Regions from separate parts of the Crystallibacter crystallopoietes genome, predicted to be linked through region 2. Evidence: riboswitches for the same ligand, from Rfam matches in the RefSeq annotation. Region 2 holds a riboswitch; the other holds the start of a gene.
The links. Region 2 has a riboswitch for S-adenosylmethionine ahead of AC20117_RS03735 (flavin reductase family protein). Riboswitches for the same ligand answer to the same signal wherever they lie in the genome.
Positions count from the first base shown of each region.

Region 1: another riboswitch for S-adenosylmethionine. It lies ahead of AC20117_RS21825 (aminotransferase class V-fold PLP-dependent enzyme); the one in region 2 lies ahead of AC20117_RS03735 (flavin reductase family protein).

Region 1 covers NZ_CP018863.1:4,742,530-4,749,867, reverse strand. Annotated here, with positions in the region: gene AC20117_RS21845 (metal ABC transporter permease) at 1-20, opposite strand, end outside; gene AC20117_RS21840 (metal ABC transporter ATP-binding protein) at 7-786, opposite strand; gene AC20117_RS21835 (metal ABC transporter substrate-binding protein) at 783-1,700, opposite strand; gene AC20117_RS21830 (class I SAM-dependent methyltransferase) at 1,772-2,536, opposite strand; gene AC20117_RS21825 (aminotransferase class V-fold PLP-dependent enzyme) at 2,689-4,068, opposite strand; SAM riboswitch class IV at 4,110-4,222, opposite strand; gene hisN (histidinol-phosphatase) at 4,337-5,224, opposite strand; gene rsgA (ribosome small subunit-dependent GTPase A) at 5,293-6,396, opposite strand; gene aroA (3-phosphoshikimate 1-carboxyvinyltransferase) at 6,398-7,338, opposite strand, start outside.
Region 2 covers NZ_CP018863.1:767,063-774,400, reverse strand. Annotated here, with positions in the region: gene AC20117_RS03755 (2-hydroxyacid dehydrogenase) at 1-440, opposite strand, end outside; gene AC20117_RS03750 (glucarate dehydratase family protein) at 434-1,747, opposite strand; gene AC20117_RS03745 (5-dehydro-4-deoxyglucarate dehydratase) at 1,759-2,670, opposite strand; gene AC20117_RS03740 (LysR family transcriptional regulator) at 2,794-3,720, shown strand; gene AC20117_RS03735 (flavin reductase family protein) at 3,809-4,315, opposite strand; SAM riboswitch class IV at 4,377-4,495, opposite strand; gene AC20117_RS03730 (hypothetical protein) at 4,561-4,809, opposite strand; gene AC20117_RS03725 (PIG-L deacetylase family protein) at 5,069-5,788, shown strand; gene AC20117_RS03720 (aldo/keto reductase) at 5,802-6,788, opposite strand; gene AC20117_RS03715 (dihydrofolate reductase family protein) at 6,981-7,338, shown strand, end outside.

The sequences.
Region 1 (7,338 bases), 790 kb from region 2:
ACCCAATTAATGACGTCCATGATGCGCTCCTTCCTGGGCGGTGGCCAGGGCTGTACCGAAGGCCCGTGCGAGGTTCTCGTTGGTCAGGACCGCTTCGGGTTTGCCATGCGCAAGCACCCGCTGGTGGAGCAGGATGGCTTCGTCGCAGAGCTGGGGGATGCCGGCCAGGTCATGGGTCGAGACCAGCACGGTCCGGCCTTCGTTCCGCAGTTCCTTGAACAGGCTGATCAGGGCCCCCTCGGAGCCCTTGTCCACTCCGGCGAACGGCTCATCGAGCAACAGCAGCCCGGCATCTTGGGCGATTCCCCGCGCCACGAAGGCCCGCTTCCGCTGACCACCCGAGAGCTCGCCGATCTGCCGGTGCTGGAGCTCCGACAGTCCCACGCGTTCCAGTGCTGCCGCCACGGCCTCCCGATCGGCACGGTGCGCGCGGCGGGCCGGTCCCAGCCGGCCATAGCGGCCCATCATGACGACGTCGCGGACGGACACGGGAAACGTCCAGTCCACATCCTCGGACTGCGGAACGTAGGAGACGACGTTGAGCTTCCGTGCGTCCTTGGGCTCGACGCCGAAAAGCCGTACGTTGCCGTTGGTCGGCTGGACCAGGCCCATGAGGGACTTGAACAGCGTGGACTTGCCGGACCCATTGACGCCGATCAGCCCGCAAATAGTCTGCGGCCGGACGGTCAGCGTGACGCCGTCGAGGGCTATGACCTCGTTGTACGCCACGTGCAGCGACCTCACGGTTATGGCCTCAGCGCCGGTGGGAAGTTCATGCACACTCATGAGGCGAGTCCTTCTTTGATCAGGGCGATGTCGTGCCGGATAAGGTCCAGATGGCTCGGTACCGGGCCGTCGGGACCGGACAGCGAATCGACGTAGAGCGGGGTGACGAGTTCGGCGCCGGTCGCGGCGGCAACCTGTTCCATCGCGCCGGGATTTACCGTGGATTCGCAGAACACAGCCGGAACCTGGTTCTGCTGCACAAAGGCGATGGTGTCTTTGATCTGCCGGGGGGTACCTTCGGCGTCGGAGTTCACCGGCCACAGGAAAGCTTCCTTCAGACCGGCGTCCCTCGCTAGATAGGAGAAAGCGCCCTCGCAGGTCACCAGGGCGGCAACGGCGTCGCTGTCCTGGAAGGCGTCCTTCAGTTCCTGCATGACACCGTCCAGTTGGTCCTTGTAGTGTTCGCCGTTGGCATGGAAGTCCGCGGCATGCGCCGGATCCAGCTCGCTCAGGGCGACGACGGTGTTGTCGACATAGACCTTGGCGGCCTCCGGCGACATCCAGGCATGCGGATTGGGCTTGCCCTCGTAGTTCCCGGAGCGGATATCCACGGGGTCGATTCCTTCCGACAGGACTGCATGCGGGGCCGGTACCGCCGTCACAAACCGGGCGAACCAACGCTCCAGGCCCAGCCCGTTGTCGAGAATCAGGTCCGCATCCTGGGCGCCGACCAGATCCGAAGGAGTGGGCTGGTAGCCGTGGATCTCCGCGCCCACCTTGGTGATTGATTCCACCCGCACATGCTCACCGGCCACTTGACGCACCAGATCTGCAAGCACCGTGAACGTGGTCAGCACCATGGGGCGCTCGTCGGACGGCTTCGGGGCGGCAGCCGAACCGTTGCCCACAGGACCGCAGGCCGTCAGCATGCTCATTAAGATGACGGCCAGCATGGACCCCAGTTTTTTCGGCATGCCTAAATTTATCTCAAAGGGGCGCCGGAATAATAGGGCGCGGCAAAAAATTTCTGCAGAAGACCTCGAACTTAGCGGTGCGCCTTCATCGCGCGCCAAGTCAGGGTCAGGTAGGGGAGCTGGATGACCTCTTCCCGGTCATGGCCCAGATGTTCATGCAGGTACCAGTCCAGATTGGCCAGGACTTTTGTGCGCGTCTGTTCGCTCGCCCGCAGGTAGTAGCTGCGCGACTTGACCAGTTCCAGCAAGTCGGCGGGCGTCAGTGGATCGGCCCAATGGGTTTCGTGGCCCTCATGCCGGATAAATTCAGGACCGATGAAGGGGCGGAAGTCCGGCCTGTAAACGTCACCGGCATGCATGATCCTCGAGAGCCGGTGGACCCAGGGAATGGAGACATCGAGCTGGTTCCAGATCAAGCCCAGCGTTCCTCCGGGCCTCAGGATCCGGGCAGCCTCCGCGCTCGCCGCCGCCTGATCCACCCAGTGCCAGGCCTGTGCCACGGTCACCAGATCGACGGCGTCATTGTCGATGCCGGTATGTTCGGCCGTCCCCAGTACGATCCGGGCTGCGGGGTAGTTGATTGCCAGTTGCTCCAGCATGTCGGCCGACGGATCCACGGCGGTCACCCGCAGCCCGCGGGCCAGCAGCGCCGCCGTATATTTTCCGGTACCGGCGCCTACATCCGCGGCGTCCCGTGCCGACGGCGGCACCAGCCAATCGACGGCGTCATCGGGGTAGCCGGGACGGACCCGGTCATAATGCGCGCCACCCTGCTGGAAGCTGCTGCCGAACTCCCGGCGCCGTTCGTCGTCCATCCGGGGTCCGCCGCGAACCACTGCCACACTCCTCGTGCACCCTCTGCCCTCTGGCTGGGGCCTCTCCTTGACCTGTCATTGACGCCGCCAGCCGCCCGTGCCCACTGCACAGGCGGCTTCGCAAACGACGGGTCAATTAGATCATGCTCCATCCGGCGTGCAGGGATACGTTCCTAGCCCAAGGAGCACGGCGCCGCCCCGGCGGTTCCCGGCGTCGCCGGTGCCCACTCGGGGAAGGCCCGTGTTTCCACCGCTGGCACCCAGCGTCCGCTCTCGACGACATAGTCGTGGCGCAGGCCGTCGCGGACCAGCGCTGCCACTCCGTCCGCGAGCCGGGCCGCGTCTTCCAAGCGGGACCCCAGCCCGAAGCTGGCACGCAGCGCACCGGACGGCAGCCCGAGGCGGTTGAGCAAGGGATGGGCGCAGAACTTGCCGTCCCGCACGCCGACGCCGTGTTCTGCCGAGAGATACGCGGCGACGAGGCCCGCGTCGTATCCAGCCACCGAGAAATTAACGACGCCGATGGCATCCAGCGGGGTGGCCTCGCCGCTGAAAATCCGGTGCACGGTGACCGAGTCCACCGCCTCCAGCCGCTCGATGAGATACCCACGCAGCACGGACTCATGCTGCTGCCACGCTTCCTCATCCAGTTGCGCGATGTGCTCGGCGGCCCGGGCCAGGGTGGCCGCACCGAGCACATTGGGCGAGCCAGCCTCATGCCGGGCCGGCCCCGTAGTCCAGACCACGCCGTCCAGCCGGACCTGTTTCACCGCGCCGCCGCCAGCCAGATGCGGTGTGCCGGAATCGAGCCAGTCGGCCCGCCCGATGATCGCTCCCGCGCCGAACGGGGCATAGAGCTTGTGCCCGGAGAGGACTACGTAGTCAATGTTGTCCCGGGCAATGTCGAGGCGCCGGTGCGGGGCGAGCTGGGCCGCATCCACCACTACCCGGGCCCCATACCGGTGGGCAAGCCGCGCGGTTTCGGCGATCGGGAATATCTCGCCGGTAACGTTCGACGCGCCGGTGATGGCAACGAGAGCCACCTGGCCACCGGCCAACTCGGCCTCGATGGCTTCGAGGGTGGCGGCAATACTTGGCCGGGCCACCACGCTGCGGTGCGGTACCGCCTGCCAGGGCAGCAGGTTGGCGTGGTGTTCGATGTCCAGGTACAGCACTTCGCCGCCGGCCGGAATGCAGCCGGCCAGCAGGTTCAGGGAGTCGGTGGTGTTGCGGGTGAAGATGACAAGGTCATCGGTCCGCCCGCCGACAAAAGAACGCAGGACGTTGCGTGAATGCTCGTAGACGGAGGTGGAGACCTGGGATGCGTAGCCGGCACCGCGGTGGACGCTCGCGTAGTAGGGGAGCAGCTGCTCCAGATAGGCGGTGACGGAAGCCAGCGCGGGTGCCGACGCGGCGTAGTCCAGATTGGCATAGCGTATGGCGCCGCCGTCCAGCAGGGGAGCGGCGAGTTCTGCCCCGGTAACTTCCTGGAACGGTTGTTCCGCAGCCAGCAGTTCGGGGGACAGGGCGGAGTCGATAACGGTGGTGCTCATATGACCTCATCTGGTGAGGGACCCGTGCCAATGGCAGAGCGGATCCGCGCTTGCCGAACCAGTCAGGAACGGCCAGGTCGTCACCCGGGGCACCCCGCCGCGTGAGGAGGGTTGCCGGCCAGCTAACCGGGGTTTAGCGCTGGCACTCGTGACCTGCCATCGAGATTATTGTCCGGCCGGAGGGGCCGCATCTTTGTTACGGGAACGAAAAGGCGGCCATCCCCGGAATGGGGACGGCCGCCGTCGTAATTCGTCACAAAAGACAGCGTCAGCGCAGGCCGTCCGCCTCCATGGAGGCCTCCGGAGCGGTTTCCGGCAGGGACCCGTCCTCCGGGTGTGCGGCCGGACGCTGGCCGCGCAACTGCGGATTGAGCCGGTAGAGGACCTCGTCGTGCAGCGTGCCGTTCGTGGCCAACGCGTTGCCGCCGAAGGGTCCGTCCTCGCCCTCGAGCGAACTGAACCGTCCGCCGGCCTCGGTCACGATCGGCACGAGGGCCGCCATGTCATAGAGGTTGAGTTCGGGTTCGCAGGCAATGTCGACGGCGCCCTCGGCCACCATGCAGTAGGACCAGAAGTCCCCGTAGGCACGGGTGCGCCAGACGGATTCGGTGAGGCCGAGGAACTCCGGGAAGTTGCCGCGTTCCTGCCAGCCGGTGAGGCTGGAATAGGAGAGGGACGCGTCCTCGAGCCGGTTGACATCGGATACCCGGAGCCGGGTGGCCGCGGACAGCGAACGTCCCATGTAGGCACCGGTTCCGGTCGCGGCCCACCAGCGCTTGCCCAGAGCCGGCGCGCTGACCAGGCCGACCACGGGACGGTCTTCGTCTACCAGCGCGATCAAGGTGGCCCAGACCGGCACCCCGCGGACGAAGTTCTTCGTGCCGTCGATGGGATCGATGATCCAGCGGCGGGAGCCGTGGCCGCTGCTGCCGTATTCCTCGCCGAGGACCGCGTCGCGCGGCCGGGCCCGGGAGAGTTGGCCGCGGATGGCCTCTTCAGCGGCGCGGTCCGCATCCGTGACAGGGGTGAGATCCGGCTTGGTCTCGATTTTCAGGTCCAGCGCCTTGAAGCGGGCCATGGTCTGCGAATCCACGGAATCGGCCATCACATGGGCCAGGCGCAGATCGTCGTTATAGCTTTGAACGTCACGGGTCATAGGCTTCAACTTATCCTTATTTGGCGGCCGGATGCGGGATGTGAAGTCCCTGACCGACGACGGCGGTGCTACTGGAACCCGAGTTCCTTCGCCTGGGCGCGTTCTTCCGTTCCCAGCAAACGGCGCAGCGAGGCCAGCCGTGCCGGGCCGGATTCGCCGGCCTGCCCGGAGGCCACCCAGGCGTCCACGCCGCAGTTGACGGCATGGTCGTCGTGCTTGCAGCCCCGCTCGCAGTCCGCCGTCCCGGGCTCCAAATCGGGAAAAGCGGAAATGATCCGGTCCGGGTCCACGTGGGCCAGTCCAAAAGAACGGATGCCGGGCGTGTCGATGATCCAGCTGCCAGCCGGAGCGTCGGCCAGCTTCAGGGCCAGCGCCGAGGAGGAGGTATGCCGGCCCCGCCCGGTCACCGCGTTGACTCCCCCCGTGGCGCGCTCCGCCCCCGTGAGGGCATTGACCATGGTGGACTTGCCCACGCCCGAATGGCCGAGCATGACGCTGACCATCCCATCCAGATAGCCACGGAGCGCCGCTACGGCGTCACGGTCGAGACGGGCAGACAGCCCGTCGGCGGACCGTGCATCCACCCCGGAGCCCTCCGTGCCGGCCGTCCGGCTGACGATCACGGGCAGGTCCAGGTGCCGGTAGTTGGAGAGCAGTTCTTCGGGATCCTTGACGTCCGCTTTGGTGACGCACAGCAGCGGGCTGATACCGGCGTCGTACGCCGCTACCAAGGCGCGGTCGATGAAACCGGTGCGCGGCTCGGGGTTTGCGGCGGCCACGACGATGACCAGCTGGTCTGCATTGGCGACGACTACCCGCTCCACGGGATCTGTATCGTCGGCGCTGCGGCGCAACAGCGTCCGGCGTTCCTCAATCCGGACCAGCCGGGCCAACGTATCCGGCTCACCGGTAATGTCACCGACGAGCGCTACGAAGTCGCCGGCCACCACCGGACTGCGACGAAGCTCCCGGGCACGGGCGGCGACAACCACCCGTTCCCGGGCAGTGTCTTCATCGACGACCGCGGTGTAGCGGCCGCGGTCCACGGTGATGATCCGCCCGATGACGGCGTCTTCGTGGGCAGGCCGTTCCTTGGTACGCGGACGCGAGCCGCGCTTGTTGGGACGGATGCGGACATCGGACTCGTCCCACGTACGGTTGCCGCGCACCACCTTAGAGCGCTCCCGCCTCGGACTGGCGGACGGAAGTCTCGAACAGGTCCTGCCATAGCCGCGGGAACTCGGGCATGGTCTTGGCCGTGGTGCCGATGTCTTCGACTTCCACGCCCTCGACTGCCAGCCCGATAATGGCTCCGGCGGTGGCCATCCTGTGGTCCTCATATGAATGGAAGACCCCGCCATGCAGTGGCCTCGGACGGATGATCAACCCGTCTTCGGTTTCTTCGGCGTCGCCACCCAAGGCATTGATTTCCGCGACCAGAGCCGCCAGCCGGTCTGTTTCGTGTCCCCGCAAGTGGGCAATTCCGGTGAGCCTGGATTCGCTGCCGGCCAGGGCACAGAGCGCCGCCGTGGTGGGGGCAAGTTCGCTGGTGTCGGCGAGCTGCGCCCCGGTGATCTCTGCCCCGCCGGTTACGGTGAGGGTGCCGTTCTCGTAGCTGACAGTGGCGCCGAGTTGCGCCAGGATGCTGCGCCATTTGTCACCTACCTGCGTGGTTTTCTCCGGCCAGCCTGGGATCCGAACCGTTCCCTTCGTGGCCAGGGCTGCCGCGAGGAAGGGGCCGGCATTGGAAAGGTCCTGTTCGACGGTGACGTCGAAGGCCTTGACCGGTCCGGGCCGGACCACCCAGTGGTTCTGCCGGGAATCGTCTACCTCCACCCCGACGCTGCGCAGTACCGCCACGGTCATGGCAACGTGGTCCAGGCTGGGGACGCTCTGGCCGGAATGTTCGAGGTGCAGCCCGTTACGGAATTTGGCGCCGACCAGCAGCAGCGCTGAGACGAACTGGGAGGAGGCTCCGGCATCGATGACCAGATGCCCGCCATCAACGTCGCCGGAAGCGGCCAGCGTGAACGGCAGCGAGCGGTTGCCGCCGTCGTCCAGCCTGACACCGAGGCCGCGCAGCGCGTCGATGGTGCTGCCCATCGGCCGCTTCC
Region 2 (7,338 bases):
GGCACGTCGGCGCTGGTGGCGATGGTCTGCCAGTTCCCGGCGCGGAGCTCGCGGTCCGCCGTCAGGACGCGGCGCGAGAGCATCAACGTGACCATCAGAACGTGTTCGGCAATGGGGCGGGCATGATGGAACGTGTTCGCCACGATCACCGACGGAGCCAGCGAACCCACCGCAATTTTGTCGAAGCCTGCCCCGGTAACGTGGACCAGTTGCAGCCGGGAGGCTGCGGACGCCTGCTCGGCGGGAAGGGCGGAACAGACCACCACGTCCGCGTCGGCAAGGGCTTTGCCTTGCCGGTCTGCATCCCAAGCCGCGGCCATCTGCCAATGGTGCGCGCCGCCGTCGTGCTTTAGCTGGGTTTCGAAACGGCTGATGATCGGGTCGGTGACAACGATGTTCAGCGGCCGCTCCACCGCCGTGCCTTCCTGGATCGTCACCACCGCGGGCACTTGAGTTCGTAGGCCGTATGGATCCGCTGCATGTAACCGGTGTCGTCGCGGCTGCGCAGCCCGGAGGCAAGGTACTGGCGGTGCAGTTTCTCCAGCCGGCCCCGGTCCAGTTCCACGCCCAGTCCCGGCAGCGTTGGAACCGCGACGGCGCCGTCCTTGAACTCCAGCGAACCTGGAAGGACGACATCCTCTTCCGGATCCTTCCAAGGCCAGTGCGTATCGCAGGCGTAGTCCAGATTCGGGGTAGCGGCCGCCAGATGGACCATGGCCGCCAGGCTGATCCCCAGATGCGAGTTTGAATGCATGGACAACCCCATGCCGAAGGTATCGGTGATTCCCGCCAGCGCCTGCGAGCGGCGCAGACCACCCCAGAAATGATGGTCCGAGAGGATGACGTCCACGGCTCCGGCCGCTACCGCAGGCGCGACATCGGCAAAGCTCACCACACACATGTTGGTGGCCAATGGCATTGGCACCGCGCGGCGGACCTGGGCCATGGCATCGATGCCAGTAGTAGGATCTTCGAGGTACTCCAGCACGCCGTCGAGCTCCCGGCCGACCCGGATGGACGTCTCGACTGTCCAGGCTGCATTCGGGTCCAGCCGCAGCGGCAGGCCGGGGAACTCGGCACGCAGTGCCTTGATGGCGGCGATTTCCTGATCGGGCTCGAACACGCCGCCTTTGAGCTTGAGGGCGGTGAATCCGTAGTCCCGCACCATCCGGCGGGCCTGCTCGACGATGCCCTGCGGGTCCAGTGCTTCGCCCCAGGAATCCGCCTCGGCGTCCGGGTGCCCGGCCCACTTATAGAACAGGTATCCGCTGAAGTCGACGGTCTCCCGGACGGCGCCGCCGAGCAGGTCGCTGACGGGGCGGCCCAGCAGCTTGCCTTGGATGTCCAGGGCCGCGACGTCGAAGGGGGACAGGACACGATCCGTGGTGCTGGAGCCGGTGACCATCCCGCTCATCCCGTGGCCGCCTTGGCTGGTGTCTGCGGCCAGCACTGCGGCAACTTTTGCCCGCAGCTGGTTAATGTTGAAGATGTCCGTGCCGGGAAGGGACCGGGCGGCCGCTTGTAGCCGTGCCAGGTGCGCCTCGTCGCCGTAGGTTTCGCCGACGCCGCTGACGCCGGCATCCGTGTGGACCTCGACGATCGCCCGCAGGGCAAACGGTTCGTGAACGCCCACGGTGTTGAGCAGAGGCGGGTCCTTGAAGGCGACGGGAGTGATGGTTACGCCGGTGATAGCGGCTTGGCCGAGGTTGGCCAGCACAGGAGCCTGTTCCAGTATCGATTTGCTCACGGTTCGGCCCCTCAGCCGAGCAGGGCGCGGGCAGCGGCCAGCAGACGCTTGAGCTCTTCGCGGTCCTGTTCCGAGGCGTCCGTCAGGGGCGGCCGGACATGCCCGCTCTGGATTCCGCCGAGTTCGGCGCCGGCCTTGACCAGGGCGACGGCGTAACCCGGCACCGAATCGCGCAGCCGTACCAGCGGATGGAAGAATTCGCGGCTCAGCTGGCCGAGGCGCTCTTCGTCGCCGGCTTCGAGCGCTTGGTAGAAGGCGACCGAGAGTTCAGGTGCAAAAGCGAACGTTGCGGAGGAGTACAGCGTCACGCCGATGGCGCGGTAAGCCTGCTGGGATGCCTCGGCTGTGGGCAGGCCGTTGAAGAACTGGAAGTCCTTGCCTGTTCCCGCCAGCTCGTCTTTGACGGCGCGGACAATACGCGCCATCAAGTCCAGATCTCCGGCGCCGTCCTTCAGCCCGGCCACATTTTGGATACGGGCAATCTCCACGGCGGAGGCCTCCGTGAAACGGGCGTTGGCACGGTGATAGACGATGACGGGCAGCGAAGTCGCCCCGGCGATGGCCCTGACGTATGCCACCAGACCCTCTTGCGGGCTGCTGACAAGGTAAGGAGGGAAGAGCAGGATGCCGTCGGCTCCGGCCGCTTCCGCCAGACCGACCTGTTCCTTGGCGAGAGCCAGCGCCCCACCGGCTCCCGCATAGACCGGCACGCGGCCCGCGGTCGTAGCGACGGCGGTGGTCACCACATCGGAGAGTTCGACCAGGGAAAGAGCGTGGAATTCGCCCGTCCCGCAAGCGACGAATATGCCGCCTGGCTTGAACTGCAGCCCATGCTCCAGATGTTCTTTGAGTGCGCCGTGATCCACGGAATCATCGCTGGCGAAGGGAGTAATGGGAAAGAACAGCACACCGTCAAGCATTATTTGATCTCCTTGGTAGCTAAAGGACCGGCGCTTCGTTGTCGCCTGCACTCCTCTGACGATAAGCGCCCTCGTCGATGCGCGTCCAAGCTAAAATAGGCACAGAACAATACAAGGAGCGCATTGATGTTTACGCTGATCCAGCTGGAGTCCTTTGTCGCGGTAGCTGAAGAGCTGCACTTTGGCGCGGCAGCCGAGCGGCTCAACATGACGCAGCCGCCGCTGAGCCGGCAGATCCAGCTATTGGAAAAGGAACTGCATGCCCAGCTCTTCGACCGCACCAGCCGCAGAGTCGAGCTGACGGCTGCGGGACGGACGCTGCTGCCCAGCGCCCGCCAGATCCTTGACCTGTCCATCAAAACGCAGCTGGACGTCCAGCGCGTGGCAACAGGGGACGCCGGCGCCGTCACTATTGGCTACACCGCCATCGCAGGCCAGAGTGCGCTGCCTCGGCTCCTGAGGCGCTCCGCCAGTGAACAGCCAGGCGTCTCCCTGCTGCTGCGCGAACTGGTTTCCACGGACCAGATGGACGGGCTGGTGAAAGGCACTGTAGACATCGGGCTGCTGCGGCCCATCGTTGCCCGGCCGGGCATTAAGTACCGGCCGGTGATGCAGGACCGACTGGTGATTGCCTTGCCCGCGGAGAGCCCGCTGCTGGAGGAGAGGGAGTCCTTGCCGCTGCAGGCCCTGAGCGGTGAACCCCTCATGATGTACTCGACCAGCGAGGCCCGTTACTTCCACGACCTGGTGCTGCGGCTGTTTGCCAGCGCAGGCGCGGAGCCCCGGATCACCCAGTACGCCAGCCAGGTCCCGGCACTGTTGGCCTTCGTGGAAGCGGGCTTGGGCGTGACACTGGTTCCGGCGTCGACGCGGGCGTTTTCGCCGCCGGGGGTACGGTTCCGCGAGATCGAGGGCTCCCACGGTACCCAAGCGCTGAACCGCGTGGACCTCGAAGTTGCGTGGAACGAGAACAATACCAACCCGGCGGTTCTGAAGCTTCTGAGCCTGCTGGACGGGAACCTGGACGACCCATCCGCCGACGCCGCCGATTAGACCCGACCTGGCAACGCTGCTGTTCGGTGCGATCCGCGGCCGGTCCCTGAACCGAAGCAGCCGCCGTCGTTATTTTGCCGCGGTTTCCTCAGATGTAGGCGGGCTGTTCGAGCCGACGGAACGCGGAGCCGTGGAAGACCAGCGGTTCGTGGGCGCCATCGTGCGTGGAGAGGCCATGGACGCGCAGTAGCACCACGTGGTGGTCGCCGGCTGGGACTTCCTGCTCCACGGAGCACTCCAGCCACAGCGCGGCATCCTCGAGGAAGAGGGCGCCTTCGTCCGTGGAGTGCAGGGGCAGGCCGGCGAAGCGGTCACCGGTCTTCGAGGCGATCTGGCGGCAGACGCCGTCGTGCCCGGTACCGAGGATCGACACGCCGATCCGGCCGGCCTGGCGGACAACCGGCCAGGTGCGGGAGGTGTTCTGCACTGCGAACATCACCAGCGGTGGGTCCATGGAGACGCCGACGGTGAAGGAAGAAGCCACGATTCCCTGCGGCTCGCCATCGACCAGAGCACACAACGCGGCGACGCCGGAAGGGAAGCGGCCGAAGGCGTTGCGGAGGGTGTCGGGCTGCAGGTCGTCAGTCAGGGGCATCGCGGGCATTCCTTTGCCATCAGGCGGATCCGCTGGCCCGGGTTCAAGACGCGGGGCGGATACGCGGTACTTGCCGAACCGCTGTTCTTCGGTACGGCCGAATCATCACCTGGAGCACCCCGCTACGCACGAGAGGGTTGCCGGCCAACAAGCCAGGGCTTGATGTTGGCGCTCATGATTCAGCTATCACGCTAAGAGCTTGACCGGCCGCCGGTCAAGCCAAGGCAATAGTAGGTAACGCGCGGTCAGGCCGTCAGGGGGTGGGCCGTGTAGTGCAGGACTGATCTCTTTTGCTGCTCCGTCAGTTCCTGGGCGACGCCGCAGGCGGCGCAGACCAGCACGTACTGTCTCGCCCGGACGATCGGGGAAGCCGGAGCTCCGGCTCTGCCCAGGTGCTTGTCCAGGCGGTGTTCGCCTATCGAATCGCAACGGGCGCAGTGCAGGTCAAGGGCGGCCAGGGTTCGCATGGCCAGTCGGCGGGGCAGATTTTTCACGGCAGATCCTTGGGGCGGGAGAAGTGCGCGGATGAAGGCAAAGCTGTGGTTCGTGGCTGAGTCCCGCAGGGACAGGTATTGAGGTTCTTCCATGGTAGGGACGCGGCGCACTGACGACAATGACCGTAATGGGAAAGAGATTCTCGCCGTTGGCCCGACATGGCGCCGTTATCAAGTGGCCGGCCGTGCCGCCCCGGCTACGCTGGGTGAAACAACAGCCATCGGGCCAGTGCAGGGCCTGTGAACGGGGGAGGCAGCTATGGAATCGTCGTCGGAAATGCCGGCCGATTGGCAGCGGGCGCTGTTGGTTATGGCCCACCCGGATGATCCGGAGTACGGAGCCGCAGCGGCCGTGGCCCAGTGGACCACGGCGGGCAAGAGCATCGGTTACGTGTTGGCGACGCGGGGCGAAGCGGGCATTGCCGGGCTCGATCCCCAAGAGTCGGCGGTGATCCGGGCCGAGGAGCAGCGCCGGGCCTGCGGGCACGTCGGCGTCGAAGACCTGGAGTTTCTCGACTACGCGGACGGCAGGATCGAGAACACTCCCGGTCTGCGGCTGGATATCGCCCGCGCGATCCGCCGGCACCGGCCGGACGGCATCATTACCCTGAACTTCGGCCAGACCTGGGGGCCGGGCAGCTGGAATTCGCCCGACCACCGCCATCTGGGAACAGCCGTCATGGACGCGGTGGCGGACGCGGCTAACGAGTGGATCTTCCCCGAGCTCAGCGCCGAAGGTCTGCCGCCGCATGCCGGCGTGCGCTGGGTGGGCGTGTGTTCCATGCACCCCACGCACTGGCTGGACGTCGACGAGGACAGCATTGAACGGGCCGTCCGGTCCCTGAGCGAACACCGGCGCTATCTGCAGGCACTGAGCCCAGAGCCCGTTGAGGTCCAGGCCCGGCGCCAGATAGAGCTGACCACCGGTGGTCCCGAAGCCTCTGCCCGGAGGGTCGGGTTCGAGCTGTACCGGTTCTAACCCGGCCTGCGGTTCAGAACTCTTCGGTATCGACGTCCGCCTGCATGGCCGGAGTGTAGCGCGGGCCGTGCACGGTCTGCTCGTTAATCAGCGTGTCCGCGCGCTTGAGCACCTCCTCACTAAGGACGACGGCGTCGGCCGCCAGGTCCTCGTCCAGGTGGGGAACGCTGGTGGTTCCCGGGAGCGCGATGACGTGCTCGCCCTGATGCAGCAGCCATGCGATGGCCAGCTGCGCCGGAGTACAGCCGGCTTCCTTGGCCAGGCCCGCGAACTGATCCACGAGCTCAAGGTTCCGCGGGTAGTTCGCGGCGGAGAAGCGCGGCATCGCCCGGCGGATATCCGATTCGGGCAGCGCTGCGACGTCGCGGATCTTCCCGGTGAGGAAGCCGCGGCCCAGCGGGCTGAACGCGACGAAGGCCGTGCCGAGTTCGGCGCACGTGGCCAGCGCGCCGAGCTCGGGATTGCGGCTCCAGAGCGAGTACTCGGTCTGGAGCGCGGCAATAGGGTGGACGGCATTTGCCCGCCGCAGCGTCGCCGCCGAAACCTCGGACAGACCGATCCCGCCGATCTTGCCTTCCTGGACCAGTTCGGCCAGGGCGCCCACGCTGTCTTCGATCGGAATGTCCTGGTCCCAGCGGTGCAGGTAGTAGAGGTCGATGTGGTCTGTGCGGAGCCGGCGCAACGCCTCTTCGCACGTGGTTTTGAGCGTTTCCGGCCGGCCGTCGATCACACGTTTGCCGTCAACACTGGTCATGCCGCATTTGCTGGCCAGGAAGAATTCGTCGCGCCGGGAACCGAGTACCTCGCCGACCAGTGTCTCGTTGGCCGTGGCCCCGTACAGCGCCGCAGTATCAAAGTGGACGACTCCGCTGTCCAGCGCATGCCGGAGCAAATCGGCGGCAGCTTCCCGCGAGGGCGGGGTTCCGTAGGCGTGGCTGAGATTCATGCAGCCCAGACCGATGCTGCCGACTTCCTGGGTGCCGATGCGGCGAGATTGCACTGTTGAGTCCTGTCGATTGGGGCTGTTCTGTCCGGAACTGTCCTTACTTTCTTAGCACGAGCGGCCCGCAGCCCGCAGAAGGCCTGGGCGGTAAGACCCTGTCCAAATCGGGCCGCGGACACTAACGTGATGGAGGGATACTTCTATTCGGCCAGCGGACGACGGTGGCCTGGCTGCGCAGGAAGGACCACCATGGGCAGGCTCATCATCCAGCAGTTCACCACGATGGACGGCTACGCGGCCGAGCCCGACGGCGGCCTGCGGTTTATGGACCAGATCCGCGGCTGGACGTCCATTATGGATGCCAACGCCCGCCTGCTCGAAGGCTGCTCCGCCATCCTGCTCGGCCGGGTGACCTACTCGATGTTCGCCGCTTACTGGCCCGGCGCTGATCCGAGGCAGGAGCCCATCGCGGAGCCAATCAACCGGCTGCCTAAGCACGTGGTGTCCAGAACTCTGCAACGGGCTCCCTGGGGCGACGGCGAGGCGCAGGTCATCGGCGACAACATTCCCGCCCGGATCCACGAACTCAAAGACACCGAGAGCGGTG